DNA from 3 places in the Arsenophonus apicola genome. Region 3 is predicted to be linked to each of the others. Evidence: predicted binding sites of a transcription regulator. Region 3 holds the regulator's gene; each other region holds the start of a gene.
What was found. Region 3 encodes Fur, which represses iron uptake genes when iron is present. Its sites were predicted from a motif close to ATAATAATGAGAACNACTATCAA; they were not measured.

Region 1 (10,861 bases), 710 kb from region 3:
TGATTTTTTATTCACTTATTTATTGTTAACTTTAGGTTATTTTTACTATTTTATTTATATCCAGTGACGTTAAAGAATAAAACATAGTTTAATTTTGTAAATTATATGTTTAATTATGACTGGTCTGATGACAGACCAGATTATGAGATAGAATAAGTTTTATTCGCTGTTATATAATAGAAATCAAATAATAATATATGGTATTGGCTAGTCAATAAATGGGAAATGAATAACAAGTAAAGTTTATGTATGTTTTATTAATAATCAATATTTGTCAGGCTTAATTAAAAATATGAATATTTATCGATAAGTATCTTACTTATAAAAGTCGCTCTTAAGACTTGATAAACGCAACCGAATAATATCATTATAAATCAATTAATTAAAATGGATATTATTGACTGCTATAGAAAAAAAAAGCCTATCATGGGCTGACAGGCAAAGACTACACACAGCAATATTCGATAGGTTTTATCATTTTTATATTGCATAATGACGCTAAAAATAATTGAAACCAATAATTCATAAAGAGGTTAATCTATAAGCATTAGATTAAGATAACTCTAAGGTTTAATCACTAAGAATTATCTCAATAAAAATTTTACTTTCAAGTATAATTATATAAGATTATTATTTAATCATACTAATGTTAAAATTAATCGAATTTAATTACGCTCTATTTATCGATATTTTGGCAAATTTTTAGCGGAGCAATTTTTAAATAATTTAACTATAATGATTAACAAGTATATTAATTAAGTCAATCTTTTTTATTTAAGGATCTTTCTTATATAAATTAGATTTGTTTAAATTGTTTAATAATTTAGTTGGTCTCGCGACCTCATTTATCCAGGCGGTTAGTAAATTATGTGAGACAGCTAAAACTACCGGGCCAATAAAAAGACCAATCACACCGAATGATAAAATTCCACCAATAACGCCAATTAAGATCAGGATCATTGATAAATTTGCCCCCATCTTTATTAAGATTGGACGTAGTACACCATCCATTGTTGCGACAATTATGCTCCATACAATCATAATAATGGCCCAGCTGGTGTCGCCTGACCAGAATAACCATATTATGGAGGGTACCATAATCAATAAAGGACCAAGTTGGGCAACACAACATACAAAGATAAGAATTGTTAATATTGCGGCGTAAGGAATATCTGCTAAAGCTAAACCAATACCACTGGTAATCGCCTGGATTAATGCGGTTACAACGACACCTAACGCAACGGCACGAATTGATTGACCTGCAAGCACAATAGCGGTATCACCTCGTGTACCTGCCAGGCGAATAGCAAAATGTCGGATATTTAATATCACACTTTCCCCTTTTAGATAGAGTAATGCACTAAATAGTAACATTACGATAAGATGGAACATAAAGCGCCCGGCATTAATGGCTTGGGCTAAGAACCAACTGGTTGCTTCTCCAACATACGGTTGTAGTTTAGCAATTAATGTATTACCGCCATTAGCGACTAAGGTATGCCAACCATAAAAGAGTTTATTACCAATCAAGGGGAGATTTTTTAACCACAATAATTCAGGTAATCTTATTTCAGTTGGCGACTTGGCCCATTCAATTAGTGGAGCACTATTTTGTATAATGCTGCCAATTAATATTGCAAAAGGAATAACGAACAATAAGATTACTATTAGTGTCATGGCTATACTGGCTAGCCATTTTTTATGCCATAGTTTGCTTTCAATTTTTTTAAATAATGGCCAGGTTGCAATAACCACCATGCCTGCCCAGAGAAAACCAAGTATGAACGGTTTTAATACCCAAAAACATGCTGTTATCATTAATAAAATAGCAATTATACTAAAAATAAATTTGGGTAAATCATTAGGGGATTGCGTTTTTTCCATATATTAGCCTGATTATAAAAAATGACGGGTAGATATTATCGTTTATCTATTACATGATTAATCATGTTTTTGTAACTAATAAAAGCAGGGTGATAATGAAAACTGTATTGTTTACAAAATGTTAATTGCTAAATTTTATCTGGTATGTACTCTCAATCAAAGATAGTACATAAAATGCAAAGTGAACACTAATTAAAAAGAGTTACTACTATTATGATCCCACGTATAGGACGCGCTCATCAAATCAGTCAACAGGTAAACAAGTATGTAACTATATTAAAAGAAAAAGGTTTTAGCGGTGATTTAACGACCAGTTATGCTGAACGTTTATCTATGGCAACAGATAATAGTATCTATCAGCTCCTTCCTCAAGCGGTTGTCTATCCACGTTCGACTAGCGATGTTCAACTATTGGCAAAACTCGCCAGTGATAAACAATTTCAGTCATTAAGCTTTACCCCTCGAGGAGGAGGAACTGGCACCAATGGCCAGGCTTTGACTGAGGGTATTGTGGTTGATATGTCGCGCTATATGCAAAAAATTTTGCAAATTGATATTGCCCAAAAATGGGTTAGGGTTGAAGCGGGCGTGATAAAAGATCAGCTTAATCAATTTTTGGCACCTTACGGTTATTTTTTTCACCTGAATTATCAACCAGTAACCGAGCTACTTTGGGTGGCATGATCAATACTGATGCATCAGGTCAAGGTTCATTAGTTTATGGTAAAACATCGGATCATGTACTGAGTGTTAAAGCGGTGTTACTTAGTGGCGAGGTATTAGAAACCGGTCCAATGCCAGTCGAGTCGGCGGAGCGTATTTCACAGCAGCAATCTACTATTGGCCGCATATATCGCACTGTTTATCAACATTGTCGTCAGCAGCGACAGCTAATTCTAGCTAAATTTCCGCGCTTAAATCGTTTTTTAACCGGTTATGATTTGCGCCATGTGTTTGACGATAATATGACTCAATTTGATTTAACCCGAATCTTAACCGGCTCTGAAGGAACGCTGGCTTTCATTACTGAAGCCAAGCTAAATATTACCCCATTACCTAAAGTAAGACGATTAGTTAATATAAAGTATGACTCATTTGATTCAGCATTACGTAATGCACCGTTTATGCTGGCAGCCAAAGCATTATCAGTAGAGACGGTGGATGCTAAAATTCTCTCTTTAGCGCGTCAAGATATTATCTGGCATTCAGTGAGTAAATTAGTTAACGATGACGATGCAAAAAAATTATCTGCATTAAATATCGTTGAATTTAGTGGGGATAACGAAGAAAAAATTAATCAGCATTTAACCAACTTGTGCACACAATTGGATAAGCTAATTCTAGCAGGTAATTCTGGCATCCTTGGTTATCAAATATGTCATCAATTAGCAGATATTGAACGTATCTATACGATGAGAAAAAAAGCGGTTGGTCTGTTGGCTAATACTAAAGGATTAGCAAAACCAATACCCTTCGTAGAAGATACGTGCGTGCCACCGGAGCATTTAGCCGATTATATTACAGAATTTCGTGCATTGCTTGATCACAATAATTTAGCTTATGGCATGTTTGGTCATGTTGATGCAGGCGTACTGCATGTTCGCCCGGTAATGGATATGTGTGATCCTCAGCAAGAAGTATTAATGAAGCAAATTTCAGATCAAATTGCTCAACTTACGCTTAAATATGGCGGCTTATTATGGGGCGAACACGGTAAAGGTTTTCGCTCCAGTTACGGCGCCCAATTTTTTGGCGACCAGCTTTATCAAATACTCTGTCAAATTAAAACCGCATTTGATCCATTGAATCAATTAAATCCAGGCAAAATATGTTCATCGCTTAATGTAGCTCTTCCTTTAAAGCCGATCGATGCCGTGAAAAGAGGAACTTATGATCGCATTATCCCAATTAATATAAGGCAAACTTTTGAATCTGTTATGGCTTGTAATGGCAATGGTTTATGTTTTAATTTTGACGTTAATAGTCCAATGTGCCCTTCGATGAAAATATCACAACAACGCATTCATTCACCTAAAGGAAGGGCAACTTTAATGCGAGAGTGGTTAAGACTACAGGTTAAACAAGGAGTAAATCTAAAGTTATTTAGTGAGGATATGAATAATTATAAACTGCCTTGGCCACAAAAAATAACACGCCTATACCACACTTTGCGTGCTAAGTGTGGACAATATGATTTTTCCCATGAAGTAAAAGAGGCGATGGCGGGTTGCTTAGCTTGTAAAGCGTGTTCAACTCAATGCCCAGTTAAAATTGATGTTCCCACTTTTAGGGCAAAATTTTTAGCGCTCTATTATAGCCGTTATTTGCGACCAATCAGTGACAATATTGTAGCTAATATTGAATTAACTTTACCATTAATGGCAAAGCGACCACGCTGGTTTAATTTTATATTGCAGCAAAGGTGGATACAAATTCTGAGTCACAAGGTAATTGGATTAACAGATCTTCCCCAGCTTTCTACGCCCAGCTTACAACAACAATTGGTTAAGCATGCAGCCTTATCCCTGTCATTGCAACAATTAGAAAGTTTACCACAAAAGGCGCGTAGCCAATTTGTTTTTATCGTCCAAGATCCATTTACCAGCTATTATGATGCTAAGGTTGTTGCTGATTTTATCTATTTAATTGAAAGACTAGGTTATCGACCAATATTATTGCCATTTTCTACTAATGGAAAAGCATTACATATCAAGGGATATTTAAGTCGTTTTGCCAAAACAGCACAAAAGACAGCGGATTTTCTTAATCGCTTAGCTAAATTATCAATTCCTATGGTCGGTATTGATCCAGCTTTAGTGCTCTGTTATCGCGATGAATATAGCCAGATCCTCGGTAATAAACGTGGGGATTTCGAGGTTAAACTAGTCAATGAGTGGCTAATAACAGCGTTAGCATCAAAAGTAGTATCGAAGTTAACAACTGAAAAATGGTATTTATTGGGTCACTGTACCGAAATATCATTGCTCGCTGATAGTGTTCAGCAATGGATTAAAATTTTTGCTCAGTTTGGCTGTCAACTTATCAATGTAAATGTTGGCTGTTGTGGCATGGCAGGAACCTATGGTCATGAAGTTAAACATTTGACAAATTCAAAGGGAATTTATGCCTTATCTTGGGGAAATCGATTACAAAAATTACCCAAAAAACGTTGTTTAGCGACCGGTTATTCCTGCCGTAGCCAGGTAAAACGAATGAAAATGAAACCATAAAACATCCATTACAAGCATTATTGGAGATCATTAAATGATTTGGCAACGTTTTTATAGCCTTGAAGAAATTAATAGTTGGAATAATAACAGCATGTTATCCCATTTAGGAATTGTTATGTTAAGTATCAATGATGATAGCATTGAAGCAACAATGCCGGTTGATCAGCGTACTATGCAACCGTTTGGATTATTACATGGTGGTGCTTCGGTAGTACTGGCTGAGTCCTTAGGTTCGATAGCTGGATATCTCTGTACTCAAGGAGAGCAAAAAGTGGTCGGTACTGAAATAAACGCTAGCCACATCAGAACAGTATCTTCAGGAAAAGTGCGTGGCGTATGTAGTGCGATCCATCTTGGGCGTCGGCAACAGGTCTGGTCGATAAAAATCTTTGATGAACAATTAAAACTAAGCTGTATATGCCGTTTAACAACCGCAATAATTTAATTGCCTGTGATTAAGAACAAAAGTAATTTGTTTAACAACAGGTTGTTTTTCAACTGGAATATATATAAATTTACTTGTTAATTTAATTTTAAAATATATATCAGTAAGTTAAATTTATTGATAAATTAAAAATTGTCAAATAATAGTAAAATAAATGCCACTTTTTGCTGGAAAAATACCCTAATAAAAATATCCTCTTAAAATAAATGGTTGAAGTGAGAAATGTTATCATTACCATATATAGTATTAAGCAAAAAAAGTCTAGTTACACTCATAGTGTAATATAGTGAAAATATTAGTTTAGTGAGGTCAATAATGGCAGAGCATGTTGATACTTTTTCTTTACATGAAACAACTTGGCAGGGCCTTACCATGACCGATAAAGCAGCTGCTCAAATTCGTAAATTAATGAAAGAAAATCCTGCGAGTCAGGGATTATCTATTAATATCAAGCAATCAGGCTGTGCAGGATTTAGTTATGTCATTGCATTGATAGATAATCCAACCAAAGAATATTTGCTGTTTGAAAATAATGGCGCCAAACTTTTTGTGCCTCTAAAAGCAATGCCATTTATTGATGGCACTGAGGTTGATTATGTTCGTGAGGGACTTAATCAAGTATTTAAATTTAATAATCCTAAAGCTCAACACGCGTGTGGTTGTGGTGAAAGCTTTGGTATTTAAGTGAATTAAATTATGTCACAGCGTAATGTAGAAATTGGTGACGATGTTCAACAATGGTTAGCAGAGCATCGTTATAAAGAGGGTTTTTTCACTCAGGTTGCAACGGATGAATTAGCTAAAGGCCTCAATGAAGAGGTTATCAAAGCCATTTCAGCCAAACGTAATGAGCCTGAGTGGATGTTACAGTTTCGTTTAGAAGCTTATCAACATTGGTTGGGTATGGAAGAGCCGCACTGGCTTAAAGGCTATTATCCTGATTTAAATTATCAGGAATATAGTTATTATGCCGCACCCTCCTGCAATAGTTGCGATGACAATTGCCACACTGATGCTGATTCATCAGCAGACGAGGGTAATGAGCATAGCAATAATTATCTAACTGCAGAAGTTGAAGAAGCATTTAATAAACTTGGCGTGCCAGTACGTGAGGGTAAATCGGTTGCGGTAGATGCTATTTTTGACTCGGTTTCAGTTTCGACAACCTATCGTAGTGAATTAGCAAAACTGGGGATTATTTTTTGCTCTTTCGGTGAAGCGATCCAACAATATCCTGAATTAGTAAAAAAATATATTGGTACGGTTGTTTCTAATCGGGATAATTTTTTTGCTGCATTGAATTCTGCTGTTGCTTCTGATGGCACGTTTGTTTATGTGCCAAAAGGTGTTCGTTGCCCGATGGAATTATCTACCTATTTTCGTATAAATGCGGCTAAGACAGGTCAGTTTGAACGCACTATCTTGATTGCTGATGAAGGCAGCTACGTTAGTTATATTGAGGGATGCTCTGCTCCAGTGCGAGATAGTTATCAATTACATGCGGCTGTAGTTGAAGTTATCATTCATAAGGATGCTGAAGTAAAATATTCTACGGTACAAAACTGGTTTTCAGGTGGTCAGAATGAAAGCGGTGGAATTTTAAACTTTGTCACCAAACGCGCTTTATGTGAAGGTGAAAATGCCAAAATGTCCTGGACGCAGTCTGAAACAGGTTCAGCGATTACTTGGAAATATCCCAGTGTTATTCTGCAAGGGGATAATTCAGTGGGGGAATTTTTTTCAGTTGCTTTAACTAATGGTAATCAACAGGCTGATACCGGCACAAAAATGATCCATATTGGTAAGAATACGCATTCCACTATCATTTCCAAAGGGATTTCAGCTGGCCGCAGTCAAAATAGCTACCGTGGTTTAGTCAAGATTTTACCGACCGCAGAGAACGCCAGAAATTATACCCAATGTGATTCTATGTTAATTGGTACCGAATGTGGCGCACATACCTTTCCTTATATCGAAGTAAAAAATAGTAGCGCACAGTTAGAGCATGAGGCCACGACATCCCGTATTGGTGAAGATCAACTCTTTTATTGTTTGCAACGTGGTATTAGTGAGGATGATGCCATTTCCATGATTGTAAATGGCTTCTGTAAAGATGTCTTTTCTGAATTACCGTTAGAGTTTGCCGTAGAAGCGCAAAAATTGTTAGCAATTAGCTTGGAACATAGAGTGGGTTGATGGTTCCTATTAAAAGAATACTAAGTTATTCAAAGGCCAATGAAATGTTAAGTGTTAAAAATTTAAATGTCAGTATTGAAGGTAATCAAATTCTTAACGGATTAAATCTAGAAGTAAAAGCGGGTGAAGTACATGCCATCATGGGGCCTAATGGATCAGGTAAGAGTACATTATCAGCAACTCTGGCTGGACGTGAAGAATATCAAATAGAGCAGGGTGAAATTCTATTCAAAAATAAAAATTTGCTGGAGTTATCGCCGGAAGAACGTGCAGGAGAAGGTATATTTTTAGCCTTTCAGTATCCAGTGGAGATCCCTGGCGTAAGTAATCAATTTTTCTTACAAACTTCCGTTAATGCAGTCAGAGAATATCGTCAGCAGCCACCCCTAGATAGATTTGATTTTCAGGATTTTATTGAAGATAAAATTGAACTGCTTGATATGCCGAAAGATTTACTTACTCGCTCGGTTAATGTCGGTTTTTCTGGTGGTGAAAAAAAACGCAATGATATTTTACAGATGGCGGCGTTAGAGCCTGAATTATGTATTTTAGATGAAACGGATTCGGGTCTTGATATTGATGCCTTGAAAGTAGTGGCTAATGGCGTCAACTCGCTACGTACTGCTAAAAGGGCTTTTATTATCGTTACTCACTATCAGCGTATTTTGGATTATGTGCAGCCTGATTTTGTTCATGTCCTCCATCAAGGTAAAATTATTCAATCAGGTGATTTCTCATTAGCCAAAAAACTGGAGGTAGAAGGCTATGGCTGGCTTATTGACCAACAGTGAAAGAGCAGAAAAACAGCGTCAAGTCACTATGTTAAATCAACTGGCGCTAAAAGGTTTTGCGGCTCTTTTTTATGCCAGTAAAAGAGCCAATGAAAAACAAGCTCAGAGTTATTGGCAGCAGGTAGAAAAAATCGGTTTTCCGCCATTTCGCCATGAAGAGTGGCATTATACACCGTTGGCAAAAGTACTTAACGCGCAATACCAATTAAATAGTGATAGCGTTGACACCATTACTGCTAAGCAATTAAAACAGTTGGCTATCGCCATTGATGGCTGGCAAATTGTTTTGTTTAATGGATGTCTTATTCCTACGCTAAGTAGCGATAACTTTGGTCCTTATCTAATTCAAATGATGGATAAGCTAGCACAGCCTCCGGCGCCTATCGTCAACGATGAAATATTTCTCTACTTAACTGAAAGTCTAGCCGCTCAACCCTTATTGATTAAACTAGCTGCTAATCAACAGGTAGAAAAACCCCTTTATATCTTAAACATTACCTCGGGTTCAGGCCGTGGCGATTATGTTAATACCAGTCACTATCGCTATCATTTAGAAATTGGTGCTAATTGCAAATCGCAAGTTATCGAACATTTTGTTTCTATTGATAATAAACCGCATCTGACAGGTAGCCGATTAACCGCTAATATTGGTGATAATAGTCATTTCAGTCATATCAAGCTTAGTGTTGAAAACAACCAAAGTAACCATTTTGCCCATAATGACATCTTATCAGGCCGTGATAGTCAAATAAAAAGTAGTGGTATTTTTATCGGCTCAGCATTACTTCGCCACCATACCAGCGTGAAGTTAAATGGAGCAGGTAGTAGATTAGAGCTTAATAGTTTATTGTTGCCACAAAACAGTGAAATTGTCGATACCAGAACTTATCTTGAACATAATCAGCCCCATTGTGAAAGTCGTCAGTTACATAAAACGATCGCGCTAGATGAAAGCAAAGCTGTTTTTAATGGCATGATCAAAGTTGCACCAGCAGCACTTAAAACCGATGGTCAAATGACAAATAACAATTTGTTATTAGGTGAATATGCAGAAATTGATACCAAACCACAGTTAGAAATTTATGCTGATGATGTCAAGTGTAGTCATGGTGCTACAGTAGGCCGTATCGATGATGAGCAACTATTTTATTTACGTTCACGGGGTATTCCTCTCAATGATGCAAAACATATGATCATGATTGCCTTTGCGGCTGAAGTCATCGAAGCTATTGATGATGAAGGTGTAAGTAATAAGGTAATGGATATTATTCAGCAGCGCTTGGTAGGGATTTAATATGACATTTTCAGTGGCATCCATTCGCAAAGATTTTCCTATGCTGGCAGAAAAAATTAAGGATCAACAGTTAGTTTATTTGGATAGTGCTGCCAGCGCGCAAAAACCGATACAAGTGATTGAAAAGGAAAAACAGTTTCTTTGTTATCACTATGCAGCTGTACACAGAGGGATCCATAGCTTAAGCAGTGATGCAACGGCGATGGTAGAAAATGTTCGCCAACAAGCCGCTGATTTTATTCATGCTGCTAATGCAGAAGAAATTGTTTTTGTTAAGGGAACAACGGAAGGCATAAATTTAATTGCTAATAGTTATGGACGTGGTTTTATCCAACCAGGCGATAATATTATTATTAGCCAAATGGAACATCACGCTAACATTGTTCCTTGGCATCTGCTTGCCGGCCAAATTGGTTTTGATATTCGTATATTACCTATTGATAATAATGGAAAATTAATTTTTGAACAATTAGATAAGCTAATCGATAGCCGGACTCGATTACTCTCTTTTACCCATATGTCCAATGTTTTGGGTACCGTTAATCCAGCAAAAACGATTATTGCCTTTGCTCGCCAATGCGCAGCAAAAAAGGCAGCGCAATTGCATATTTTGCTTGATGGCGCCCAAAGTATTATGCATCAAATGATTGATGTGCAAGATTTAGATTGTGATTTTTATGTTTTTTCCGGTCATAAACTGTATGGACCTACCGGTATTGGTGTTCTGTATGGCAGAAAAGCATTATTAAATGCTTTACCACCATGGCAAGGTGGTGGAGCTATGATTGATAAAGTTAGTATGACGTTAGCTGAGCCCTCAAATATCCATATTACCTATGAAAAGGCACCTTGGCGATTTGAAGCAGGCACGCCAAATATTGTAGGCATTATTGGCTTAGGTGAGGCATTACGTTATGTTAATAATATTGGTTATGAACAAATATCTGCCCATGAAACCGCACTAATGCAGTATGCTAACCATCGTTTAAGTATGGTAAACTCTTTGCGTCTTTACGGCTCA
Region 2 (10,861 bases), 440 kb from region 3:
AAACATTAGGCTCGCTTCCGGTTGTGCCTTTAAGTTATCAAAATCCGATCGAACTAACTTTAACGGAGTGGGTGCGCTCTGGCAAACCTGCTAATGGATTCAGTTTAATGGATGAAGCTGAATTAAAAGCACCCGTTGAAGAAGATGGAGTGATACGTTGTAAAAAACAAGATTTATTCTGTGATGAAATTATCGCCCACATTGAAGCTAAAAAACGAGTAACAAAGTTAGCATTAGAATGGGAAGAGCGTATTCAATTTATTCTTTCCGACGACGGAACAATTAAAAGACTAAAATTTAGTGATCTGATAAAAGAACAAAATGATGATATTGATAAAACAGATTTTGCCCAACGTTTTGATGCTGACTATATTTTGATGACAAACGAAATTAGTGCACTGATAAAATGCCTAATTGATGTATTCGGTGCAGAAATGAACATTTAATTAGCTTGACTTGGTAATGCAATAAACCACTAGGAATGGCGATTTTTAATCGCCAGTTTAGTTTTATCGACTAGATAGATTCACCCTCGCCTCCCAGACTGGATGATATATAAACGCATATCACTATACATTTATTTGTATAAATGAATAAAATATAATTATAAGTGGTAACTTATATATATTTTATGACAAATTTTTTCAACCGATAGATTATGACTAATCATAGTTAGATTAATTTTCTATCACTAAAAATTATAATACTAACTGTTTCAGTTATATTCGACTGAAAATTCCATTAAAATCAATAATAATCATAAATTAAAAAGTAAATAAAAAATTTATTATTTACCAAGATGGATAATTGAATATATCAACTTCTATATGGAACATATTAAATAGATTAAAAAAAACGTTATCTTGGCTAGATAACGTTAATATTACTGTAGTTAAATATTATTGATATACTTTGCTGTATGTAGTTATTGAAAAGTCAGCCCATTAAAATTTCTAAACTTGCTTTAAATCATAGCCAGCTTAAAAAATGACTATGGTTTATGGTTATTAGATATAAATTCCATTGCAGGCATAACTATATTAATTGTACAAATGATTTATAAACACAACTATTCTACTCTAATAGTAATTATCTACAATATTAATAATATATTATCTAATATTTAGCATAATTATTCTATAATTAAACTCTATTTTTATGCAAGTATTTTTTATTAAATTATTTTTTATCTGACAAGGCAATTAAATTACCTTATTTTTTTGTAGGTAATTATAGCGTACATTAAGCTAAACTTTCTTAAATACATTCATTCTCTTTATCTATGCTATAAATAGAAGTCAACTACTTATATGAATAAAAAACTTACCAACGCTTACTTCTAACTTATTAGTTTAAGAAAAATGAAATTAATAACTATAAATTATATAAAAAATAAATATAAGTTTTTTATTAAAATATTTTTATTCTAAGTAATAGTTTATTATTTTGTAATATAAATAAATTTGAAATTATTAATTATCTAATTTATTAACCATGCAATTAATATGTTTATAGAATATAAAAAATATATTATACTATTGATTTATTACTAACGTATATAAATCAACACTGGGTATTTAATTACCCAGTGGACAATATTAGCAATACGCTATTTTGTGCTCTGTGACATCTCCATGCCAACTAATCCCACTTTAAGGTAACCAGATTTACGTAATAAGTTCATTACATCCATTATTCTTTCATAATTTACTGTTTTATCTGCTTGAAAAAAAATAGTGGTTTCTTTATTTATACCAGTTATCTGATCCAAAGCTGATGCCAATTGCTCCTGAGAAACATTTTGCTCTCCAACATACATTTGACCATTCTCTTTCACTGTTAAAAATAACGGTTTTTCCGGTCTAGGTTGGGGTTTAGCCGTAGAAGCGGGTAAATCAACTTTAATGTCGACTGTTGCTAAAGGTGCCGCAACCATGAAAATAATCAGTAAAACCAACATTACATCAATAAATGGTGTAACATTAATTTCATGCATTTCACCATTATCATTTAAATCATCGTTCAAACGGATCGCCATAAGTACTTACCTTTCTCTTTTACTATCAGCTAAATCCAAATCTCTACCTAACAATACCGTAGCCTGAGCAGCTACATCACCCAGTTGTCCACGATAGGTATTAATCATGCGCGCAAATAAATTATAAATAACCACTGCTGGTATCGCAGCTACCAGTCCTATTGCCGTAGCTAACAAAGCTTCTGCTATGCCAGGGGCAACAACCGCTAAATTAGTCGTCTGAGAATGAGCTATACCAATAAAGCTATTCATAATTCCCCAAACCGTTCCAAATAAACCAATAAAGGGGGAAATTGCCCCTATGGTTGCTAAATAACCATTACCTCGCCCCATATAACGACTAATTGAAGCAACAGCTCTTTCAAGGCGAAAACTGGCACGATCTTTGGTTCCATTTAAATCACGACTGCCGGCAGATAATGTTTTTTCCGCCACAACTTCATCATATAATTTTCGAGTAATACTACTTTTTTTAAATGTTGCAGCAATTCCTATCGCTTCATCGAGTGATTTTACTTTAGATAGTTTTTGCTGTTCTTTTCGAAGCTGTCGGTATGCTCCAATCAGTTCGATGCTTTTTGAAAAAAATAGAGCCCAGGTAATAATTGAAGCAAAAATTAATCCTAACATGACGGCTTTTACAATCACGTCAGCATGCTGATACATACTCCAAATCGAAAGATCTTGATCAAATCCTCCTTGTGCAGTTAATAAGTTAGGTTCCTGTTGTAGTGTTGCTACATTTTTTTCAGTGGCAAGATCTTTCTCGCTTAGTTGCTCTCCATTGGCCGAAGTCGTTGGAATTTGATTAGCAATGGATATATCTTGCTGATTAGGTATATTAACAGGCTGAAACTGCTCAGACAGACCTACCGGATTTGTCTCGGCGAAAGTTACATTTATCAAACTTATTGCCAATAAAATAGAAGCTATCAATTTACGCATCAGTTGGCTATCACTCTTCTGTTATTTAACGCGATCCTTTTAGCTGATCATAGCTTATGCCAGCTAATCTATTCGTAGTAAATTTTTATTTTCCACACTTACATTATGAAAAACTTACTGATCATACCAGACATTAAATCATTTGATAGTAATTATCATTACTATTTGATGAAATTTTTATTTATTTACCTGTTATCAATAAGTTTGCAGCAATTTGATTTGTTCTAATAACAGATAGCCGCAACATACATTTGCCATCTTTAATATTTTTACTCTGAGATAGGCACTTTCTATCCAACTGCTTTTATAATAAACGCGTGAATAAATCCAACATAATCCAGTTTTTTAAGGTAAACTGACAACTATATCGGTTCTTCATTGGTGGTTATTAACAGGGTAAGCTATGCAAGTTCTCAATGAAATCGTGATGGCAATTTGGCATCATGATTTTGCTAAATTAATTAATCCCGATACTTTATGGATTATTTATGCGGTGCTTTTTACCATTATTGTATTAGAAAACGGTATTCTTCCTGCAGCATTTCTGCCCGGAGATACACTACTTGTTCTTTCCGGTGCTTTGATTGCCAAAGGTGTTCTTTCCTTTATTCCGACAATTATTATTTTAACTATTGCTGCTAGCCTAGGTTGTTGGTTAGGTTTTTTACAGGGGCGATGGCTTAGTGATACGAATGTAATAAAACAATGGTTAAAACAGATCCCACAAGAGTATCACGATCGTGCAAATCGATTATTTAACGACCAAGGCTTATATGCGCTTCTGTTCGGTCGTTTTTTAGCTTTTGTTCGCACACTATTGCCGGTTTTAGCCGGACTTTCAACCTTAAGCCACCGTCGCTTTCAATTATTCAATTGGCTTAGTGGTCTATTATGGATTGGGATCATTGTTTCTCTAGGCTACGCAATTAATCAAATTCCTTTTATTAAACGCCATGAAAATATTGTCATGAATATTTTAATATTCTTACCTATTCTGTTACTCATTAGCGGATTGATTGGCTCACTTGTTGTATATTGGAAACATAAAAAAGCCAAATAAATATCACGGCTTTTATTGGCACAGAATAAAAAATGACCCATTTAACAGGGCCATTTTTTAAATAGTAATAAAAGTTAACGCCCGATCATTTTATGCATCTCTTGGACAGAGATAACCCGCTCCGTAGGATCAGCATTGAGGGAAATCGCTGTCGCAAAACCGCCATTAATAGTAGTGTCATAATTTACTTTATATTGTAATGCACTTCGACGAATAAGCTTCGAATCTTCTATTGCACGGCGACCGGCAGTCGTATTGACAATATAACTATATTCACCATTTTTTATTCTATCCTGAATATGAGGGCGTCCCTCATGTACTTTATTAACTAAACGCGGGTTAATTCCTGCTTCACCCAACACAATTGCAGTACCATGAGTTGCATCTAAGTCAAAACCATGCTCAATTAATTTAGCTGCTAAATCAACAATTTTGGCTTTATCATTTTCTCTGACTGAAAGTAATGCCCGTCCAGATTTTTTCATTGTAGAAGAGCAACCAAACATGGCTTTAGCAAATGCTTCGGCAAAAGTACGACCTATACCCATAACTTCACCGGTCGAACGCATTTCTGGTCCCAAAATAGGATCAACCCCAGGGAATTTATTAAATGGTAATACAACTTCTTTTACCGAATAATAAGGTGGAATAATTTCTTTCGTTATACCCTGTTTTGCTAAGGATTGCCCAACCATGACGCGAGCGGCCACTTTTGCCAGTGGTATTCCTGTTGCTTTTGATACAAAAGGCACTGTACGCGCAGCACGCGGATTCACTTCGATTAAATAAACTTCATTATTTTTAACCGCAAATTGAACATTCACTAATCCTCGAACGCGTAATTCAAAAGCCAGTTTTTTTACCTGCTTACGCATGACATTCTGTATATTCTGACTCAAGGTATAAGGTGGCAAGGAACAGGCAGAATCACCAGAATGAACACCAGCCTGTTCAATATGCTCCATAATACCACCAATTAAAACGGCTTCCCCATCACAGATAGCATCGACATCAACCTCAATGGCATCATCGAGGAAATGATCGAGCAATACTGGTGCATCATTAGAAACACTGACTGCTGTCTGAAAGTACCGACGTAAGTCAGTTTCATCGTAGACAATCTCCATTGCGCGTCCGCCTAAAACATAAGAGGGACGTACAACTAATGGGTAACCAATACTGTGAGCTTTTTCTATAGCCTGTTCAATAGTGGTAACTGTGGCGTTTTCTGGCTGTTTCAACCCTAAACGGGTCACGGCTTGTTGAAACCGCTCACGATCTTCAGCGCGATCAATCGCATCTGGGCTAGTGCCAATAATAGGAACGCCCGCTTCTTCCAGAGCAAGTGCCAATTTTAATGGTGTCTGGCCACCATACTGCACAATTACACCTGCAGGTTGTTCGATCCTAACTATTTCTAATACGTCTTCTAACGTCACTGGTTCAAAATAGAGACGATCAGAAGTATCGTAATCGGTAGAAACTGTTTCAGGATTACAGTTTACCATTATTGTTTGATAACCGTCCTCACGTAACGCCAACGCAGCATGAACACAGCAATAATCAAATTCAATTCCTTGACCAATGCGGTTTGGTCCACCACCTAGTACCATAATCTTAGATTGGGTACTGTCAGGATTGGCTTCACATTCATCTTCATAAGTGGAATAGAGATAAGCGGTATCGGTAGCAAATTCTGCCGCACAAGTATCAACTCGCTTAAAAACAGGATGCAATTTATATTTATGACGTAATTTACGGATTTCAGCTTCAGAAACACCGACTAATTTAGCTAAACGAATATCGGCAAAACCTTTTCGTTTCAAGCGCCGCAAAAACTCTGCTGACAATCCATTAACGCCAAACTCAGTAACCTTCTCTTCTAAACGAACAAGTTCTTCAATCTGTACCAAGAACCAACGATCGATATTAGTTAAATTAAACACACCATCCACAGACATACCTGCGCGGAATGCATCGGCTATATACCAAATACGTTCAGCTCCAGCGTCTTTCAATTCACGGCGAATTTTGGTTAACGAGTCGAATTCATCTAAATCTACTTTAGGATCAAAACCCGTTGCGGCGACTTCTAATCCACGCAATGCTTTTTGCATAGATTCTTGAAAAGTTCGCCCAATCGCCATGACCTCACCAACAGATTTCATCTGAGTTGTCAGACGATCATTACTACCCGGGAATTTTTCAAAGTTAAAACGCGGGATCTTAGTCACGACATAATCAATAGAAGGTTCAAAAGAAGCGGGTGTGCGCCCGCCGGTAATATCATTCATTAATTCATCAAGGGTATAACCTACCGCAAGTTTCGCTGCAACCTTAGCAATAGGAAAACCAGTTGCTTTAGATGCCAGGGCCGATGAACGTGATACCCGGGGATTCATTTCAATAACAATTAAACGACCAGTTTTAGGATTTACGGCAAATTGAACATTTGAACCACCTGTTTCTACACCAATTTCTCGCAACACTGCCATCGATGCATTGCGCATAATTTGGTATTCTTTATCGGTTAATGTTTGTGCAGGAGCAACAGTAATAGAATCTCCCGTATGGATCCCCATCGCATCGACATTTTCAATAGAACAGATAATGATACAATTATCATTTTTATCACGAACCACTTCCATTTCATACTCTTTCCAACCAATTAACGATTCATCTATCAATAATTCATTGGTTGGTGAAAGATCTAAACCGGTCAGACAAATGTCTTCAAACTCTTCACGGTTATAAGCAATACCGCCACCCGAACCGCCCATAGTAAATGAAGGGCGAATAATACAGGGGAAGCCTACTTGCTCTACCACTTCTAATGCTTCTTCCAGGGAATGGGCAATTCCTGAACGAGCAGTTTCAAGGCCGATTTTCTTCATTGCTTTATCAAACCGCTGACGATCTTCCGCCTTATCAATTGCATCAGCCGTTGCGCCAATCATAGTAACAGCAAATTCGTTTAATACGCCTTTACGCTCTAATTCTAAAGCAAAGTTTAAAGCAGTTTGTCCACCCATTGTAGGTAAAATCGCATCAGGCCGCTCTTTTTCAATAATTTTGCGTACCACTTCCCACTGAATCGGCTCAATATAAGTAGCATCCGCCAGTTCGGGATCTGTCATAATAGTTGCCGGATTGGAATTGACTAAAATAACGCGATAACCCTCTTCACGTAGTGCTTTGCAAGCTTGTGCACCTGAGTAATCAAATTCACAAGCTTGGCCTATAACAATTGGACCGGCACCTAAAATCAGGATACTTTTTATATCTGTACGCTTTGCCATTTTTTGCTCCTGATCAATCAACTTGAGTAGCTAAATTTATTTGACGATACTTTATAATCAATTCAATAAAATAATTGAATAGAGGTTCTGCATCTTTAGGGCCAGGACTTGCCTCAGGATGTCCTTGAAATCCAAATGCAGGTTTATCGGTACGATGTATGCCCTGTAGGCTGCTATCAAATAGTGATTTGTGGGTAACTCGCAATTTGTCAGATAATGTTGTTTCATCAACCGCAAAACCATGATTTTGTGCGGTGATCATAACGCAATTATTAACTAAATCTTTTACTGGATGGTTACCACCATGATGGCCAAATTTCATTTTAACGGTATCGGTTCCACTAGCTAGTGCCAGTAATTGATGACCTAAACAAATACCAAAAATAGGGATTTCTGTCGTTAAAAACTGTTTGATGGCTTTGATCGCATAATCACAAGCGGCTGGATCACCCGGGCCATTAGAAAGAAATATTCCATCAGGTGCCATTTTTAATACTTCATCAGCAGGGGTTGTTGCTGGAACAACCGTCAAATAACAACCGCGATCAACGAGTAAGCGTAAAATATTTTGTTTGACACCAAAATCATAAGCAACAACATGATAAGGGAGTTGCTCCCGTGCCTTAATAGTCGATAATCCATCGGCTGCCAGCTGCCAACTCTGCTGTTGCCAGGTATAAACCTCTTTAGTTGTGACTTCTTTAGCTAAATCCAGTCCTTTTATTCCACCAAATAATTTAATTTTTTCTAATGCCAAATGGGCATCTAAATTATTGCCAGTAATAATACAACCATTCTGTGCGCCTTTTTCCCTTAATAACCGCGTAAGCTTACGAGTATCAATATCAGCAATTGCTACTGTTTTATGGCGCTTTAAATAATCAGATAAGCTTTCTTTTCCGCGAAAGTTACTATAAATTAATGATAAATCACGTATAACAAGCCCTTGAGCATGAATGATAGCAGACTCTTCGTCATCAGGATTGATGCCCGTGTTTCCAATATGAGGATAAGTAAGTGTAACAATTTGGCGGGAGTAGGAAGGATCAGTGAGAATTTCTTGATATCCAGTCATTGATGTATTAAAAACAACTTCTCCAACAACAATTCCTTCAGCCCCAATGGAATGACCATGAAACTGGGTTCCGTCTTCCAGAACCAATATAGCTGGCTTAATCAAAATACCCTCCAAAAGAATAAAAAACCATGTATTGAGCATATTTATTCATGCGTAAGCCAATAAATTCGTGCCAAAATGGACTTTAAGCAAATTTTTGACAAATTGCGCGCATTCTAATGATGAGAAGAGTGATTGTCTAGTAAAAAATTATTTTTTTAGCTAATTTATAATGAAAAATCAATGTAACTAGTAAAATGATAGATTATCTTAGCAAGATAATCGATTACATAACAAGATAATTGCAAAAATAGGTTTTAACTAAATTTCATTATAATGAATGCGCCAAAAACATCTTAAATCAATAAGATTTTCATTTTAAATATTAAAAAAAACAGTTATCAAACAAAACACTTAATAAATCTATAAATAAAACAAAAACTAAAAATTAATTATGCTTTATCAAATAAATAGATTAATAAAAAACTAAACATTTTCTAAATTTAATACATCTTTCATGCTATATAAGCCACTATTTTTTCCTTTTAACCACAAACAAGCTTTAACAGCGCCATTTGCAAACGTCATGCGACTTGATGCTTTATGAGTTATCTCAATTCTTTCACCAATATCAGCAAAAATCGCTGTATGCTCCCCAACAATATCGCCAGCTCTAATCGTGGCAAAACCAATGCTGTTCTTTTCTCTTTCACCCGTAATACCTTGACGACCATATACTGCACAATTTTTTAAATCACGACCCATTGTCTTAGCAATAACATCGCCCATTGCTAAGGCGGTTCCTGAGGGTGCATCGACTTTATGCCTGTGATGAGCTTCAATAATTTCAATGTCACTATATTGACCCATCACTTTTGCTGCTTTTTCTAATAACTTTAACACCAAATTAACGCCGACACTAAAATTTGCCGCCAATACAATAGGGATTGTTTTCGCCGCTTCTTCAATCAACTTTTGTTCAGTTTCATTAAAACTTGTAGTACCAATGATCATCGCTTTGGCATATTTTTTACAAACAGATAGGTAATATTGCGTACCTTCGGGACGAGTAAAATCGATCAAAATATCAAATTTATCTAAAACATTAATCAGATCATCGCTAATTATAACATTTAAACGGCCAATGCCGACTAATTCACCAGCATCAGTACCTACTATGCTTGAGCCTTTTCTTTCTAACACTGCCCCTAAAGTAACGCCATCCTGTTGTGAAACTGCTTTGATTAGTTCACGTCCCATGCGGCCACCAGCACCAACGATGGCAACTCGCATATCTGAATTAGTCATGTTTTTCTCTCTTGATTAAAAAACAGATTAAATATCCTAAGTTTGACAAGGCTAACACTGATCTAGTAAGCGTCAGTGACAAAAAAAGCCATCAGAGTTGGCTTAATTAGTAAATAAATTGCGGTACTAAAAATTAGTTGAATAAAATACCAAAATAACAATTATTATATTTGCTTGATCTCAACCCGTAGCTCTTTTGGCACTTCAAAAACAATATTTTCTTCATGACCCGCAAGTTCGACCATTTCACTAGCTCCTAAAATTTTTAAGCGTTCAATAACCTGGCGAACAAGAATATCCGGAGCAGAAGCACCAGCAGTAAGACCAATAATCTGCATATTTTCCAGCCAATGTTCTTGAATATCATCAGCAGAGTCAATTAGGTAACCAGGTTTGCCTGCTCTTTGCGCCAATTCAGCAAGACGATTGGAATTAGAAGAATTTTTAGAGCCGACAACTAATACAATATCAGCCTTATCGGCCAACTCTCGCGCCGCTTCTTGACGATTAGTGGTGGCATAGCAGATATCATCTTTACGTGGTCCGATAATATTTGGAAAACGCGTGTTTAGTGCATCTATAACATGAGCTGTGTCATCTACCGATAAAGTAGTCTGCGTCATAAAACAGAGATTATTTTCATCTTTTACTTGTAACTTCCAAACATCTTCCGGCGATTCAACAAGATACATACCACCCGCCGGGTTATTATATTGTCCCATTGTACCTTCTACTTCAGGGTGGCCAACATGCCCAATTAAAATCGCTTCTTTACCTTTACGACTAGCACGTGCCACTTCCATGTGTACTTTAGTCACCAATGGGCAAGTTGCATCAAATAACATGGTCAGATTACGTTGCTTAGCTTCCCGCCGGATTGCTTGAGAAACACCATGAGCAGAAAAGATCAAAATAGCACCATCAGGTACTTCAGCAATTTGTTCAATAAAAATCGCACCGCGTTGACGTAAATTATCAACCACATAACGGTTATGGACGACTTCGTGACGAACATAAATCGGAGCACCATAAAGAGCCAGTGCACGATCAACAATGCTAATTGCCCGATCAACACCGGCACAGAAACCTCGAGG
Region 3 (10,861 bases):
CCAGCGCCATGATGGATGCGTACAAAAATTGAATCGGCGCAATTTTGTGTTGCACCGAAATAATGTTCTGCCAGTGCAAAACTACGAATATCGTGACCGATAAAACAGGTCATTTTGAAATGCTCTTTCAGATTACGCAGTAACTGCCAGTTATGTACTTTTATATGGGGCATATAATGGACAATTCCTGCTTTAGGATTGACTAAGCCCGGTAAAATGACTGAAATAGCAATCAACTCGCGATTAGGACGTTGATATTGTTGAATGAAATTTTCAATAGCTGCGATTAAATGATTTTCTATTTCTTGTTGGCCGGTTTCGGGTAATGGTGAATGGGCTTCAGCAAGCATTTTGCCGTTTAAGGCGTAAAGTGCTAATGTACAATCACGACGACCTAATCTTACGCCAATGCTATGAAAATGTGATGTTCAGAGATAATTGAAATGGGTCGGCGACCTCCGGTGGAGGCTTGTTGAGCGACTTCTTTAATTAAGCCGCGCTCAAGTAATTGGCGCGTTATTTTGGTTACACTAGCAGGCGCCAGTTGGCTCTGTTCTGAGATCTGAATTCGAGAAATAGGGCCATTCTGATCAATAATTCGATATACCACAGCACTATTTAATTGTTTAACTAAATCAATATTACCAATTTGTTTCAAAATGTAATTGTGACTCATCAGTATATATGCTCGTTACAGTTCGATTTCACGGCCATTAACAATGGTTTTACGGATAATGAAGTCGCGATTAAATACGATAAGGTTGGCAACTTTATCTTTTTCTATGCTCCCAAGTTTTTTGTCGACACCAATAGCACGAGCCGGATAAAGTGTAGCCATTCGTAGCGCTTCATCTAATGCAATACCTACATGTTCAACGCTATTTTTGACAGCATCTATCATCGTTAAAGATGAACCGCTTAATGTACCATTTTTATCAACACATAATCCATCACGATAATATATGGTTTTACCAGCAAAGGTAAAATAATCCATTTCATTACCATTAGGATCAAGTCCAGCAGGTGCGGTGGCATCTGTTACTAGAATTAATTTATCGCCTTTTAATTGTTTACTATCACGAATATTAGCCCAGTGAACATGTAAACCATCGGCAATAATTCCAGCATATACATTTGGTGTATTGTAAATAGCACCAACTAATCCAGGAGCACGACCTGAAATAGCAGGCATAGCATTGAAAATATGAGTTGAGAATTGAATACCTGCCTTGAAACCATTCTGAGCCTCTTCGTAAGTTGCATTGGAATGACCGGCTGAAACAACAATACCTGCTTCAACTAATTGATGAATATATTTTTCTGCAACTATTTCTGGTGCTAAGGTAATTTTAGTGATCACATCGGCATTTTGACATAAATAGTTGATCATTTCGGCAGAAGGTTTACGAATATATTCGGTATTATGTGTACCTTTTTTGACTGGGTTAATGTAAGGTCCTTCAATATGTAACCCTAATGCCTGATTTTTATATTTGGCCAGATAATCACGCATCGTTTCTATGGCTGTTTTGATCAACGGATCAGGGCTAGTGATCAAGGTAGGTAGGAAGCTAGTACAGCCATTTCGTTCATTGGTTTTTTGCATAATCTCCAGCGTCTTAATTGAGATATCTGCTGGATTATCATTGAATTGTACGCCACCGCAGCCATTAACTTGTAAATCAATAAATCCTGGCGCGAGAATGGCATTTTGTAGATCACGAATTTCAATATCCTGAGGTAATTTTGCAATTGGACAAACCTGTTTTATTTGTTCTTTTTCAATAATAACTGCATGATTGTCAAGCTTTTCATAACCTGTATAAATAATGCAGTTGGTTAATGCATACATGATATTTTACTCTTTTATTAGAAACAGAAAATAGGATAATCTATCAAATTATTAGCCTATTTTTAGCTAGGCGATAGTATTGAATTTTACTATCTTAATTTAACTAGCAAATTGATTAATGATGTCAGATTCTAATTGACGGAAATATTTTAAAGTTTTTACTTTTAACTCAAGGGTTGCTGGTTCATCACAAACCAGGGCTGATTTTGCATGCATTTGTAGGCAACTAATCGTCCACATATGGTTAATCGAGCCTTCTACCGCAGCTTCAACGGCTAATGCCTTATTGGCACCGGTTGCCAGGACTAAAATTTCTTCGGCATCAAGTAGGGTCCCAACACCAACCGTGACAGCATATTTAGGCACTAGATCGATATTGTTGTCAAAAAAACGAGAATTTGCCTGCCGAGTCTCTGGTGTTAGCGTTTTGATCCGGGTTCGAGAAGAAAGCGATGAAGCTGGCTCATTGAAGGCTATATGGCCATCACTACCAACCCCCCCCATGAATAGATGTATTTTACCATAAGACTTGATTTTATCTTCGTAACGTTTACATTCAGCGTCGATATCTTTTGCATTACCATCAAGTAAGTTAATATTATTTTTCGAGATATCGATATGGTTAAAGAAATTTTCATACATGAAAGTATGATAGCTTTGGGGATGATTCTGCGGGATCCCGACATATTCATCCATATTGAAAGTAACCACATTTTTAAAACTAACTTTACCTGCCTTAAAAAGATTAATCAGCTCATGATAAGTAGCTAGAGGTGTTCCGCCTGTGGGCAGTCCTAATACAAATGGATGTGCAGCCGTTGGATTGAATTGGTTAATTTTATTTGCAATGTAATTAGCGGAAAAAAGACCGACATTTTTTGCAGTTGTTAGAGGAATCAGCCTCATTATTTTTTACCTCACTTAATTTTGCTGCATATCAGCTATATTTTAATGATTTTGTATTATTCTTTGCTATTAATTCAGTTTTTATAACGCAAAGATTGTCTATTTGTTAACGTCTGAAATCTAGTAAAAATAAGATATTTTTCATAAAAAAAAAAGATTTTTTGTTTAGCCACTATTTTAATCAAATAACAGAGTGACATTTAGACTTTTATCACAACTTTAGCTGATTTAATTTGTGATGCAAAATAATAGGGTCTAAGTGACTTAATGATAATATATGCAAAAAATTGAATATTTATAATATTTAGCCATAAGATCTCAGTAATGAGGTTATTCAAGGGGAAAACAGAGTGAATGTGTTAAGTTATTTGCAGCGAATAGGTCGTGCTCTAATGGTACCTGTTGCTGTGTTACCTGCCGCTGCCATTTTAATGGGGATTGGTTATTGGATTGATCCTAACGGCTTAGGGGCTAATAGTACCATTGCCGCTTTATTGTTCAAATCTGGCGCGGCAATTATAGATAATATGTCAACCCTGTTTGCAATTGGTGTTGCTTATGGTTTGTCGAAAGATAAAGATGGTTCAGCGGCATTAACCGGTTTTGTTGGTTTTTTAGTGGTAACCACCCTATGTTCTCCGACTGCTTTTTCGATGATCATGGGCGTTGCTAGCGAGCAGGTCCCAGCGGCATTTAACAAAATTAATAATCAGTTTATCGGGATATTGGTCGGTGTATTGGCTGCGGAACTTTATAATCGCTATAGTGGTGTCGAGTTACCAAAAGCTTTGTCGTTCTTTAGTGGCCGCCGTTTAGTACCTATATTGACTTCATTTTTGATGATCCTGGTGTCCTTCGTTCTGATGTATGTTTGGCCATTCATTTATAATGTATTAGTGGTGTTTGGTGAAAATATTAAAGATTTGGGTTCATTAGGTGCCGGTATTTATGCTTTTTTCAATCGTCTGTTGATCCCGGTTGGATTACATCATGCATTAAATTCAGTATTTTGGTTTGATGTGGCGGGTATTAATGATATTCCCAACTTTTTGGCGGGAGCTAAATCGTTGGCAGCAGGTATGGCCGAAAAAGGGATTACGGGGCGTTATCAAGCTGGATTTTTCCCCATTATGATGTTTGGTTTGCCAGGCGCGGCATTGGCCATTTATCACTGTGCCCGCCCGGAAAATAAAGCAAAAGTCGCTGGTATCATGATGGCGGGTGCTTTTGCCGCCTTTTTTACTGGCATTACTGAGCCACTCGAATTCTCATTTATGTTTGTTGCGCCGATTCTTTATGTCATTCATGCGCTATTAACTGGATTTTCTGTTTATATTGCCGCTGCAATGCATTGGATCTCGGGTTTTGGCTTTAGTGCGGGTTTAGTCGATATGTTACTGCAGAGTCATAATCCATTAGCAGTGCATTGGTATATGTTGATTTTCCAGGGTTTAATTTTCTTTGGTTTATATTATGTCATATTTCGTTTTGTGATTAATAAGTTCAATTTAATGACTCCTGGTCGCGAAATGACAAACGAGCAGCAAGAGGTTGATGATTATGACAAAGATATCACGATCAGTGATAAAAATATTACCCATGAAGCATACCAATATCTTGCGGCGGTAGGGGGAACCGATAATTTAACAGTAATCGATGCTTGTATTACTCGTTTACGTCTAGGTGTAAAAACCGTTGATATTGTTAATGATGATTTGGTAAAAAAATTGGGTGCATCAGGCATTATTCGTTTAAATAAACATAATGTGCAAATTATTGTTGGAACGCGAGCAGAAATGATAGCAGAAGCAATGAAAAAGATTGCCGCAAGAGAAGTTGTTGCACCATCAAATTTTGTTGAGAAAGATAATCGACAATCAGCACTAAAAGTAAAAAATAAACCTGCTGGGCAAACGATTTTAACGTTGGTTGCGCCGGTTAGTGGTGAAATTTATTCCCTTGATGAAGTTCCTGATGAAGCTTTTGCCAGCCGTATTGTCGGTGATGGTTTAGCGATCAAGCCAACGAATGGTGAGGTGTTAGCGCCTGTCGCGGGTAAGATTGTAAAAATTTTTGCTACCAATCATGCTTTCTGTATTGTGACGAATGAAGGTGTTGAAGTGATCGTTCATATGGGTATTGATACTGTGGCGTTAAAGGGGCAGGGTTGCGAGCGTTTAGTTGCAGAAAATAGTGACGTAAAGGTAGGTCAGCCAATCCTGAAACTAGATCTGCCTTACTTAGAGCAGCATGCTAAATCAATGATAAGTCCAATTATTATCAGTAATATTGATGATTATCAGGGATTGACAATAGTGGCAACGGGTGAAGTAATCGCGGGAATAACGCCAATTTATGATATATTGAAGTGATGTGTTTTATTATTATGATTTGATATAATAACCGTAGAATTAATAATGGATAAAAACGGGAAGGGTTATGAACCTCCCGTTTTTCCTTTATGCGCTTTTCATTAATTCAATAAAGCCTAATAATATGTGTTAATAAACGGTTGTTTCTAATTCGGATATCGTAGATGATAAAAGCGTTATTAACATGCTTTTGCATTGAGGAACTATGACAATGAATGAGGCAGATACTCGCCCAACAAATTTCATTCGCCAGATTATTGATGAAGATTTGGCTACAGGTAAACATACTCATGTACATACCCGTTTTCCACCTGAACCAAATGGTTATTTACATATTGGTCATGCGAAATCAATCTGTCTGAATTTTGGTATTGCTAAGGATTATCAGGGTCAATGCAATTTGCGTTTTGATGATACTAATCCAGTTAAAGAAGATGTTGAATATGTTAATTCTATTCAAGAAGATGTGAAGTGGCTAGGTTTTAATTGGAGTGGTAACGTTAAATATTCGTCAGATTATTTTGATGACCTTTATCAATATGCTATTGAGCTGATTAAAAAAGGCTTAGCTTATGTTGATGAATTAAGTCCTGATGCTATTCGTGAATATCGAGGAACTTTAAAGCAGCCAGGTAAAAATAGTCCATATCGTGATCGCAGTATTGAGCAAAATTTGCAGCTATTTGACAAGATGCGAGCGGGTGAATTTGAAGAGGGTAAGGCCTGTTTGCGCGCTAAAATTGATATGTCATCTCCTTTTATAGTTATGCGTGATCCGGTTTTATATCGAATAAAATATGCTAAGCACCACCAATCAGGTAATAAATGGTGTATTTATCCAATGTATGATTTTACCCATTGTATTTCGGACGCATTAGAGGGGATTACTCACTCACTTTGTACCCTTGAATTTCAGGATAATCGCCGCTTATATGATTGGGTATTAGACAATATTACCATTGATTGTCATACAAGACAGTATGAGTTTTCACGTTTAAATCTTGCCTATACGGTGATGTCAAAACGTAAACTAAATCAGTTAGTGGCAGAAAACAGGGTTGAAAATTGGGATGATCCTAGAATGCCAACTATTTCAGGTTTACGTCGGCGTGGCTATACGGCTGCATCAATTCGTGAGTTTTGTCGGCGTATTGGCGTTACCAAGCAAGATAATACGGTTGAAATGGCAGCATTGGAGTCTTGCATTCGTGATGATCTAAATGAAAATGCACCACGAGCCATGGCGGTATTAGATCCAATAAAATTAGTGATTGAAAATATGCTTGCTAGTGAGCAGATGCTGACAATGTATAATCACCCGAACAAACCTGAGATGGGTACCCGTCAAGTCCCATTTAGTCGAGAACTTTATATTGATCGGGCTGATTTTCGTGAAGAAGCTAATCGGCAATATAAGCGCTTAGTTTTAGGTAAAGAGGTGCGTTTACGTAATGCTTATATTGTACAGGCTAATCGGGTTGATAAAGATGCAGCAGGTAATATTACTACGATTTATTGTACTTATGATGCTGATACATTAAATAAAGATCCTGCCGACGGACGTAAAGTCAAAGGGGTTATCCATTGGGTAAGTGCATTACATGCGCTGCCAGCAGAAATCAGGTTGTATGATCGCTTATTTACGGTGCCTAATCCTGCCGCAGAAGAGGACTTTTTAGCCGTTATTAATCCAGATTCTTTAGTGATTCGGCGTGGGTTTGTTGAACCAAGTTTAATTACCGCGCAAGCTGGAAAAGCTTATCAGTTTGAACGCGAGGGCTATTTTTGTGCTGATAGCCATGATCATACGGCTGAACAGTTGGTATTTAATCGCACGGTAGGGTTAAGAGATAGTTGGGCAAAAATAGCCAGCTAAGAAATTATATCATTGATAGTCACTATAAAAAGCGTGGTTGATAACCACGCTTTTTTTATTAAAAAGAAGAGAGAGGGTTTATTTGGGTAGTATATTTTTTAAATAGAAAAATATGGCTTTAAGTCATAGATTTCTAGTTGGTTAAAACAAGATAATCACTCTTTGGCAAATATAATTATTAAACTGACCCATTGGCCATTAATAAGGATGTTATGCCATGCCAAACTTTATCAATTCAAGCTATTTAATAAAAAATGTGTTTTTGCCTAAAGAGTCGCAGCTAATATCTCCTAAGGACAATATGCTCTCTTCATTAAAGACTATCCATAATAGTAATGTGGAAATATTACAACAAAAAACGTCGTTAAATAAGTTGCATACTTGTCAAAAATTAAGTCTCCTGTTAAATAAAGCCAGCATCAAGCAACATTATCATGATGCGTTATTAGCTGATTTTGTGTACAACCGTAACCTTGCCACATTAGAAGCCACCCAGTGGGGGATCGATCGTGAATTGGCCAGCTTCCTATCTAAAAAGAGCAATATAAAACTGTATCCGCAGCATGGTTTATTAAATGATAGTAAAACCGGATTAGTCGCTTATATTTTTCACAATAAAGTTAGGCAGGAAATTCGCTTAGTTTTTGGTGGTACCACCAGTGGTGAAGCGGTAAGTGGTGGAGCGCCGCGTTATATGAAGAATCCGAGAACTTTTATTAATCAATGCAATGCGAATATTAATAATGTGTTTGGTGACATTCCTGCTTGTTATAAGCAAGCTAGCCAGCTACTGCATCATTTGCAACTACTTATGCAACATGAGAAATGGCAAAAATATAGTCTTTCAACCAGCGGTCATTCATTAGGCGGAGGCTTAGCCGCTTATTCTGCGCTGAAAGTATCTACTACAGAAAAGGCTATTCGAGCAGAATGTTTTAGCAGCGCTCAACTTGGCTTAGGTTTACAGAACGACTTGTTAGCGCAATATAGCAATTTAGCCAACTTAAAAAAAGTTAAGGCTAATATTAATCACTACTATATCGATGGTGATATTATTCCAAAGTTAGATAAATTTTTTGCGGTTGATCATATTGGTAGCGTTAAAATTATTCCGCAGATAGCGGAGAAAAAAGATAGCGCCTTAGCCGCACATAGCAGATATGTAAATCATATTCGTACTTTGTATCAGCAAGCAGTTTGAGAACATAGCTGCTAGCGTTTTTTAACCCTATTTTTATCAGTGTTAAAATATTTCTTTGATGTAATGAATACATTTTCAAGCTGTGTGCGCAGGATTGTAAAAGAGAAATAAACGTTATTGACGCTTCCATTGATAATCAAAATGGAAGCGACGATTAATATTAATCCTCGGGAATATTGCTAATTTGTTGTTCAACAGATTTTTGTAGTTGAATTAAAGCAGGTAGCAAAATAGCAATAGCTGACAATCCATGACCTAATTGACATAGGCTAGCCATAGAGAACTTTGATACTTTATTATCTGCCAAAGAAAGCAAGGTTTTCGCCAGAAAATGTAAATTATGGCATAATCCAGCGCAACACTCTTTGCTGCTATTTGCTAACTGTAGGATATCATCGGTACTCAAATGTGAGATATCTAGCTTGCGAAGCACATTAGCTAATTCGGAAAAAAGAATATTGCTATCAGACAGCATTGTGCACCCCCAATGATTGACGACAGATAAGTAATAATGGAAACGTGGTCAATATCGCGTGGGCTTGCACTTTTTCTCTCACCAATATGAAAATCAAGCGTAATAACTAGCTTTTCGAGCCTATCTTATGGGTATGATAGTGAAGGAAAGTATTGCGCTTTAGATATGTGTTTATAATACTATTGCTACTAGCCATAGCATTACTCCTGTTAATGTTGTGGTCAGAGGCTCGTAGGTGTTGCTAGCACCTGCGGGCTTCGTTGTTTTATCTGATTAATAACAAAAACAGTGATAGGCAGGGTTATTTTTCTTCTTTACTATTGCGGGCAGGGTGCCCCAAGTCGTTTTCATCACAATGGTCTTTTTTTGAGCAATGTCCATAGAGATAGAGACTGTGATTAGAGAGTTTAATACCATGACGTTCGGCGATGTTTTTTTGTCTTGTTTCAATCGATTCATCACTAAATTCAATAACTTTACCACAATCTAAACAAATTAAGTGATCGTGGTGATATTGTTGTGTCAGTTCAAAAACTGATTTACCGCCTTCAAAGTTATGGCGAGTAACAATACCCGCTTCATCAAATTGGTTTAGAACACGATAAACCGTTGCGAGGCCAATCTCTTCCCCCATATCAATGAGTTTTTTATAGAGATCTTCCGCACTGACGTGATGGCACTCTGGCTCTTGTAATACCTCTAAAATTTTCAAACGTGGAAGCGTTACTTTAAGCCCTGCATTCTTCAATGCTTTATTGTTGTCGGTCATGCGGATCCTACCTTGTTGCATTAGTAGTGAATTCAATAATATCAAAACATTGTTAACAGTAGCATACTGTTTCTTTCAAACTAATTTTACAATTATATATGTCTTAATATCATTACACAATTTGCAGGAATTATCATGTACAAAAAAATGACATTTATCTATCAATGATGGCTTGCAATTCAAGCTCGTCGATTATTTGATTTACCCAACACTCCACGCGTTGATCGGTTAGTTCCGGTTGCCGGTCTTCATCAATGGCAAGACCAATAAAGTTATTGTCATCAGCAAGTCCTTTTGATGCTTCAAAGTGGTAACCTTCAGTTGGCCAGTGGCCAATAATGCTAGCCCCTTTAGGTTCAATAATCTCTTTTACGGTACCCATAGCATCACAAAAATATTCGGCATAATCTTCTTGATCGCCACAACCAAAAATAGCGACCAGCTTACCGTCAAAATCAATTTCTTCCAATGTCGGAAAGAAATCGTCCCAGTCACACTGTGCTTCACCATAATACCAGGTAGGAATACCGAATAGTAAAATATCAAATGCTTCAATATCCTCTTTACTGCTTTTAGCAATATCATGAATTTCAGCAATATCAGTGCCGCCAAGCTTTTCTTGGATCATTTTGGCAATATTTTCTGTATTGCCAGTATCACTGCCGAAGAAGATACCTATGATTGCCATAAAGTAAATAAACCTCTTAATTTTAATTTGCGTTGTTTAGTTATCTTATTGTTACTAATAGTAGTAATAGGAAAGATAATAACAGTTGATTAATAAATAATTAAATGACCATTATTTTGACGAAAATAACTGCATAATTCTGTCAATTTTGTGTGTTTTAGACAAAATAAACCAATAAAACTGCAATTCATTGCTTTTTCTTTGCTAATTGTGTCAGTAATATTTGTTCTATTAGTTCACTACGGCTTATTTTCTGTTCTTGCGCTAGCATATTTAATGTTGCAACAGCACGCTCATTGATTTTTAATTCGACACGACGTAAGCCTTTGCTCTTATCACGTTTTAATTGATTTCGTTTATTGATTTTTAATTGTTCATGTCGAGATAAGGGATTGGTTTTCGGACGCCCTGGTCTAAGTTCATCGGCGAATAGATCCCGGGTTGTGCGATCAGTCTGCTCTTTTGCCATAATTTAAATGTTGATGGAAATTTGCTAGTTACTTAAAACAATCATACCCTAGCATGATAACTATCGCTACTATCAGATAAAATATATCCTATTGATAAAGCAATCTATTAGTGAGCAAGTTAAATTAGACATAGCCAGTAAAACAGATACATGTGAGCTTACTGGCGACTCATGTCATGTTTAAGCGTTTATTTTTGCCTTTGATCCTATTTGCTGATACCAGAGTTGAGCATAAAACCCATTTAACCTAAGT

Region 1: the regulator Fur is predicted to act here: its motif matches at 5,775-5,797, upstream of sufA (Fe-S cluster assembly scaffold SufA).
Region 2: the regulator Fur is predicted to act here: its motif matches at 3,126-3,148, upstream of exbB (tonB-system energizer ExbB).

Annotation. Positions count from the first base shown of each region.
Region 1 is NZ_CP084222.1:1,554,273-1,565,133, forward strand. It holds gene ydiK (AI-2E family transporter YdiK) at 775-1,884, opposite strand; partial or broken gene ydiJ (D-2-hydroxyglutarate dehydrogenase YdiJ) at 2,098-5,152, shown strand; gene LDL57_RS07335 (hotdog fold thioesterase) at 5,149-5,559, shown strand; gene sufA (Fe-S cluster assembly scaffold SufA) at 5,872-6,243, shown strand; gene sufB (Fe-S cluster assembly protein SufB) at 6,256-7,755, shown strand; gene sufC (Fe-S cluster assembly ATPase SufC) at 7,800-8,546, shown strand; gene sufD (Fe-S cluster assembly protein SufD) at 8,521-9,840, shown strand; gene sufS (cysteine desulfurase SufS) at 9,842-10,861, shown strand, end outside.
Region 2 is NZ_CP084222.1:2,702,505-2,713,365, forward strand. It holds gene rdgC (recombination-associated protein RdgC) at 1-446, shown strand, start outside; gene exbD (TonB system transport protein ExbD) at 1,610-2,038, opposite strand; gene exbB (tonB-system energizer ExbB) at 2,045-2,983, opposite strand; gene LDL57_RS12870 (DedA family protein) at 3,387-4,043, shown strand; gene carB (carbamoyl-phosphate synthase large subunit) at 4,118-7,342, opposite strand; gene carA (glutamine-hydrolyzing carbamoyl-phosphate synthase small subunit) at 7,356-8,522, opposite strand; gene dapB (4-hydroxy-tetrahydrodipicolinate reductase) at 8,946-9,767, opposite strand; gene ispH (4-hydroxy-3-methylbut-2-enyl diphosphate reductase) at 9,932-10,861, opposite strand, start outside.
Region 3 is NZ_CP084222.1:2,260,891-2,271,751, reverse strand. It holds partial or broken gene nagC (DNA-binding transcriptional regulator NagC) at 1-676, opposite strand, end outside; gene nagA (N-acetylglucosamine-6-phosphate deacetylase) at 692-1,852, opposite strand; gene nagB (glucosamine-6-phosphate deaminase) at 1,952-2,758, opposite strand; gene nagE (N-acetylglucosamine-specific PTS transporter subunit IIBC) at 3,109-5,130, shown strand; gene glnS (glutamine--tRNA ligase) at 5,342-7,006, shown strand; gene LDL57_RS10745 (Tle-like phospholipase domain-containing protein) at 7,224-8,207, shown strand; gene LDL57_RS10740 (hypothetical protein) at 8,368-8,682, opposite strand; gene fur (ferric iron uptake transcriptional regulator) at 8,984-9,451, opposite strand; gene fldA (flavodoxin FldA) at 9,606-10,139, opposite strand; gene ybfE (LexA regulated protein) at 10,327-10,608, opposite strand; gene LDL57_RS10720 (type I secretion system permease/ATPase) at 10,789-10,861, opposite strand, start outside.